Labrenzia sp. PHM005: one gene and its partner. The protein of the gene in region 2 binds, or shares a complex with, the protein of the main gene of each other region. Links are inferred from orthologs where the notes say so. Each region holds a gene or a part of one and is shown on either strand. Other genes may lie near its edges. The genes, in order: accD and accB.

Region 1 (3,219 bases), 2.6 Mb from region 2 along the record:
GTAAGCGGCTGCAGTCTACCAGGCCAATTGACGGATTTAAGCCCAGTGCTGATGACATCTTCGTCTGGCAGCAACCCCGTTGTTTTGAGTGCGGCCATCGCCAGAGCAGCATTGGCGAACTGGTGGCTTCCGCCAAGAACCGGTTGCGGCAAATCCAGCAATCCGTCTTCGTCTTGAAAGGTCATCCGTCCTTGGTCCAGCTGGGAAACAAAGTCCTGACCAAAGACATCGACACGGGTTTTGTTTCTCGCGGCCTGGCGTTCGATCACCTTGAGCACGTCCGGATCCTGTTCAGCGGATACCACCGGAACCCCCGGTTTGATGATGCCTGCTTTTTCGGCTGCAATCACGGTGAGATCGTCACCGAGGAATTTCTCATGATCCATGGAGACAGGCGTGATCACCGACACCAACGGCTCATTGATGACATTAGTGGCGTCTAAGCGTCCGCCCAGGCCAACTTCCAGAAGGACGACATCGGCCGGATGTTCGGCAAAGAGCAACAATGCCGCTGCCGTTGTGATCTCAAAAAAGGTGATTTCTTCGCCGCCGTTGGCTTCTTCGCAGCGTTGCAAGGCATCAAAGAGCACTGGATCAGAAACGTATTTTCCGTCTGTTCCCAGGCGGATCCGCTCGTTGAAAGAGACCAGATGCGGGGACGTATAGACATGACAGCGTTTTCCGGAGGCTTCCAGAATGGCGCGCAACGTTGCCGTCACCGAGCCTTTACCATTGGTACCGGCGATATGAATGACCGGTGGTAGGCGTTTTTCGGGCGAGCCGAGCGCGTCGAGCAAGCGGTGCATACGTCCCAGGGAGAGATCAATCTCTTTGGGATGCAGCGCTAGCAGCCGGTCGAGTATTCTTGTGATTTGATCCAAGGGGCCCTCCGCAGGGTCCTGTACTTCGTGCTTTAGCTATTTGCCATCTGCAGGACATAGCAGCAGGCGAAATCGAAAAAGCACCCGGATCTGACTGACCATGGCTGAAAAGCGACATCAGCCAGTCAGATTCTTACACTTATTCAGCGACTTCAGGCTGTTTTTCCGGTTCTTGGGTGTCCTGCGTCGGCTCTTCCACGTTGTTGTTTTCAGCCTTCGGGGCTTCCAACGCCACTGTTGGCAATTCGACTTCGCGTTTCATCAAGATACCGCAAACCCGGGAAATCGTGTCTTTCATTTCTTGACGCGGCACAACCATGTCGACCATGCCATGATCAAGTAGGTACTCAGCGGTCTGGAAGTCGTCCGGCAGCTTTTCCCGCACGGTCTGTTCAATGACGCGGCGGCCGGCAAAACCGATCATGGCGCCCGGCTCTGCAATGTGCACATCACCGAGCATCGCATAAGATGCTGAGACACCCCCGGTTGTCGGGTTGGTCAGAACCACGATGTATGGCAGGCCGGCTTCGCGCAACATCTGGATACCAGCTGTGGTGCGCGGCATCTGCATCAACGACAAGATCCCCTCCTGCATGCGCGCACCGCCGGAAGCTGCGAACATCACAAAAGGTGTTTTGTCTTCAACCGCCTTCATCATTCCGGAAAGGATGGCTTCGCCAACGGCCATGCCCAAAGATCCACCGACAAAGGCGAAATCCTGAATGGCAACGGTCAGGTCCATACCGTTGACTTTGCCTTGCGCTACATGAATGGCTTCTTCTTCGCCGGTTTTGGAACGGGCATCCTTCAACCGGTCGGTATAGCGTTTGCTGTCGCGGAACTTGAGCGGATCGGCGGTAACATCCGGTGTTTCGAGGCGCGTGTAGTTGCCTTCATCAAAGAAGGAGTCCAACCGTTTGCGTGCCGGCATACGCATATGGTGGCCAGAACTTGGAATGACCCAAAGATTGGCCTCGAGATCCCGGTGAAACACCATTTCGCCCGTTTCAGGGCATTTGATCCAGAGGTTTTCCGGAACTTCGCGCTTCTTCCAAAGACCACTGATCTTGGGGCGCACAATTGAGTTGATCCAGTTCACGTCAAACGCGTCCGTCTACTAAAGTTACACAACAACGGACTGTGTCCGCTGGAAAAGGTACATTTTTAAGGCCTAGAGCATCCTGTGTTCAGGCGAACGCAGACAAGATGCTCTACCACCTTAAAATCGATCAGCTTTTGGCTGTTCAAGCGATTCAACCTGAAAAGCCGCTGATCTAGCTTTAGGCCGCGCGGGCCCGCGCACACCCAGAAGCCAGGTCAGCAACCACATCGGCGACCGCTTTTACGGTCCGGTCCGTTGCCTTTCCGTTAGCATCCAGGCTGTCCTTGACTGCATTTACAAGAACAGAACCGACCACGACGCCGTCCGCGTCCTTGCCGATGTCTGCAGCCTGTTCTGCGGTTTTGACGCCAAATCCGACCGCAACCGGCAGATCCGTATGACCCTTAATCCGGTTGACAGCGGCCGTAACGCGGCCCGTATCAGCGATTTTTGCGCCCGTAATACCGGTCACGGAGACGTAATAGACGAAACCGGAGGTATTGGCCAGAACGGCCGGCAGGCGCTTGTCATCGGTGGTGGGGGTTGCCAGACGAATGAAGTTCAGTCCGGCGTCCAGAGCTGGAATGCAGAACTCGTCATCCGCTTCAGCAGGCACGTCGACAATAATGAAGCCGTCAACACCGGCGTCCTTGGCGACCTGAACGAATTTCACCGGATCACGAACATAGATCGGATTGTAGTAGCCCATCAGAATGATCGGCGTGTCTTGATCTTGTTTACGAAACGCGCGGACCATGTCCAGCGTTTTATCCATTGTGTGCCCGGCGGCGAGCGCACGCTGGTTGGCGAGCTGGATCGGAATACCTTCAGCCATTGGGTCGGAGAACGGCATGCCCAGTTCTATCACATCGGCACCGGCGGCCGGGAGGGCATTCAAGATCGCTTGTGACGTCTCAAGGTCCGGGTCGCCAGCTGTAATAAAGGTGACCAATGCGGGGCGGCCCGCTTCGGCACAGGCTTTAAACCGGCGATCGATACGCGTTTCCGTCATTCAGCTGTCCTCTTGCCCATACAGCAGACGGGTCCGTCTGCAAAACATCCAAGCGATGTAGGGGAGCGGGCAAGGGGATGTCAATCAAAGAACTGCCGATATGGCTTTCAGAAGCTGCATATTGTCGACGTCGCGGCAATTTCGGGCGTTTCGCGCAGTCCTATCGGATCAGCGGTTGCCGAAGTACTTGTTGTAGAGATGGGTTGCGATATCGTTGCGCTCCA
Region 2 (3,055 bases):
CTTTGGTGCTGCAAAACGCTACGCCGCACGTGCTCAAAAAAGTTTGAAGCGAGGTTCAGCCGCTTGGCTTCAAGCTGATGATATTGTCGCCTACAAACCACCTAGCGTGCCTGGTCAAAGAAGGCGCTGATTTTTTGGACCCAATAACTGCTGCCGCCTTGGACGCCGCAGTTTCAGGAGCAACACATGAACCGTAATTCGACATTCTGGCGCCTACCATTGGCACAATGTGCTGCGTTGGTGGCCCTGCTCTTTTCCATTTTGAGCACGCCAGTGGTTGCCCAGGACATTGATCGTGGCGAAATCGAGAATATCGTTCGCGACTACCTTCTGAAGAATCCGGAGATCATTACAGAAGCTCTCGCAGAGCTGGACAGACGTGAAAAGGCAGCAGAAGAAGCCGCCCGCCGGGAAGTCCTGACCAGCAGCTCCGATATTCTCTACAACTCCACACGTCAGGTTGTTCTAGGGAACCCGACCGGATCGGTCACATTGGTCGAATTCTTCGATTATAACTGCGGCTACTGCAAACGGGCCTATGGTGACATGGTCCGCCTGATGGAAGAAAATCCAGACCTACGCGTGGTATTGAAGGAATTCCCGGTATTGGGACAGCCGTCCGTTGAAGCTGCTCAGGTGGCTGTAGCGGTGAATGAGGTCGCTCCGGACAAATATGGCGCCTTCCATGAAGCCCTGATGATGCGCCGCGGCCAGGCCAACCGGGCCAGCGCCCTAGAGGCAGCAACCAACGCCGGTATTTCCGAAGAAGCACTTTTGGAGGCTATGAGCACTGATGTGGCAGGCCAGACAATCGAAGAGGTCTACACGCTCGCCAACCGCCTTGGACTGACTGGAACACCATCCTATGTCGTTGGCGAGGAAGTCATCATGGGAGCTGTTGGCTACGACCAACTCAGCGCAAAACTGACCGACTTAAAGAATTGTGGTCAAACAACCTGTTAATCAAGCGGCTTTGAAACCGGAAATCTTTAGTTTTGACGCGGTTTCAGGGGTTTTCCTGACCCCTTTGAATGCCTATAAGAAGCTTGGTCCGGTTTCGTAGGGAAATCAGACAAAGTATCTAGATCCGCTTTACAGTTCGGCGGAGCAATAAGCGTGTTGCTGCTTAGCTAATATCTGGCCGTACTGACCTTTTGGGGTTGGCGCGGCCAAAATTGCGACTTGGAACAGATCGCCAATCAGTTTCCTGCAAGCGAACGCTTCTTGCGGCCCGAGTACGAGAGCCAGAAGACATGAATAAAGATAACAAGAGTTTCGACACGGCGCTGATCCGCGATTTGGCCGTTTTGCTTGATGAGACCAATCTGACCGAAATCGAACTGGAACAGGGCGAGACCCGTATCCGGGTCGCCCGTGAGATTTCGTTTACAGCCCCAGTCAGTGTTGCAGCTCCCGCAGCAGCGCCAGCACCGGTTGCCCCAGTTGCAGCTGCTGCACCGGCTGCAACCGCAGCTCCCGCCCCGGCCGCCGACGCGTCCAGCCATCCGGGCACCATCACCTCACCGATGGTTGGAACTGCCTATCTGGCGGCAGAACCGGGCGCAGCCCCGTTCATCCAGGTTGGCGACAAAGTCGCAGAAGGCCAGTCGATCCTGATCATTGAAGCCATGAAAACGATGAACCATATCCCGGCGACCAAAGCTGGCACGGTCAAGCAGATCCTCGTGGAAGACGCCCAGCCGGTGGAATTCGGCGAACCGCTCATTATCGTCGAATAAGGAGCCGTTCCGGCCATGTTCTCCAAAATCCTTATCGCGAACCGCGGCGAAATTGCCCTGCGCATCTTGCGTGCTTGTAAAGAGCTTGGCATTTCCACGGTCGCAGTTCATTCCACCGCGGACGCCGACGCCATGCATGTTCGCCTGGCTGATGAAAGCGTCTGTATCGGTCCTCCGGCCGCACGCGACAGCTATCTGAACATTCCGCAGCTTCTCGCCGCCTGTGAAATCACCGGCGCGGATGCGGTTCATCCGGGCTACGGCTTCCTGTCCGAAAACGCGCGGTTTGCGGAAATCCTGGAAGCTCATGACATTGTCTTCATTGGCCCAACCTCCGATCACATCAAGATCATGGGCGACAAGATCCAGGCGAAACAAACCGCCAAGGACCTCGGAATTCCGGTGGTTCCAGGATCTGATGGCGAAGTGACAGCGGCTGACGATGCCCATGCGATTGCGCGGGAAATCGGCTTCCCGGTTCTGGTGAAAGCAGCAAGTGGCGGCGGCGGCCGCGGCATGAAAGTTGCGCTGACCGAGGCCGATCTCGATACGGCCCTGTCTACGGCCCGCTCCGAGGCAAAAGCCGCATTCGGCGACGATGCCCTCTACATGGAAAAATATCTCGGCAAGCCGCGGCACATCGAGATCCAGGTTCTGGGGGACGGTCAAGGCAATGCAGTTCACTTGGGTGAGCGCGACTGTTCCTTGCAACGCCGACACCAGAAAGTTCTGGAAGAAGCCCCTTCCCCGTGCCTCAACCCGGAACAGCGCGCTGAGATTGGCGAAATCGTTGCCAATGCCATGCGCAAGCTGAAATACCGCGGCGTCGGTACGGTTGAGTTCCTCTACGAAAACGGCGAGTTCTATTTCATCGAAATGAACACCCGCCTGCAGGTGGAACACCCGGTCACGGAAATGATCACTGGCATCGACCTTGTCAATGAACAGATCCGGATTGCGGCTGGTGGCACCCTGGACATGAGCCAGGATGACATTTCCTTTGACGGTCATGCGATCGAGTGCCGCATCAACGCGGAAGACCCGGTCACCTTCGCACCGTCACCGGGCACGATTACCTATTACCACCCGCCGGGCGGTCTGGGCGTGCGCGTCGATTCAGGCGTTTATCAGGGTTACAAAATCCCGCCCTATTACGACAGCCTGATCGGCAAGTTGATCGTACACGGCCGCAACCGCGTCGAATGCATGATGCGCCTGCGCCGGTGCCTCGACGAGTTTGTCGTCGACGAAATCAAGTCGACCATTCCGCTGTTCCGCAATCTGGTTGAAAACCAGGATATCGCCAACGGCCAGTA

Evidence for each region.
Region 1: the proteins of accB (region 2) and accD are in contact, whole or in part, in a solved structure (PDB 8UXZ), measured with the Escherichia coli proteins. The link is inferred for Labrenzia sp. PHM005 from one-to-one orthologs.

What each region holds. Positions count from the first base shown.
Region 1 is NZ_CP041191.1:907,371-910,589, reverse strand. The notes cover bases 1-2,894. They hold accD (acetyl-CoA carboxylase, carboxyltransferase subunit beta), read right to left. Parts: upstream 1,981-2,894; coding sequence 1,021-1,980; downstream 1-1,020. Other genes in these bases: trpA (tryptophan synthase subunit alpha), read right to left, coding at 2,162-2,894; FJ695_RS03895 (folylpolyglutamate synthase/dihydrofolate synthase family protein), read right to left, coding at 1-881. Outside these bases: more of trpA, read right to left, coding at 2,895-2,995; FJ695_RS27945 (hypothetical protein), read right to left, coding at 3,164-3,219.
Region 2 is NZ_CP041191.1:3,481,689-3,484,743, reverse strand. Bases 267-2,996 are described here. They hold accB (acetyl-CoA carboxylase biotin carboxyl carrier protein), read left to right. Parts: upstream 267-1,253; coding sequence 1,254-1,739; downstream 1,740-2,996. Other genes in these bases: accC (acetyl-CoA carboxylase biotin carboxylase subunit), read left to right, coding at 1,755-2,996; FJ695_RS15805 (DsbA family protein), read left to right, coding at 267-963. In the rest of the region: FJ695_RS15810 (M48 family metalloprotease), read left to right, coding at 1-130; more of FJ695_RS15805, read left to right, coding at 187-266; more of accC, read left to right, coding at 2,997-3,055. UniProt on the Escherichia coli protein: This protein is a component of the acetyl coenzyme A carboxylase complex; first, biotin carboxylase catalyzes the carboxylation of the carrier protein and then the transcarboxylase transfers the carboxyl group to form malonyl-CoA.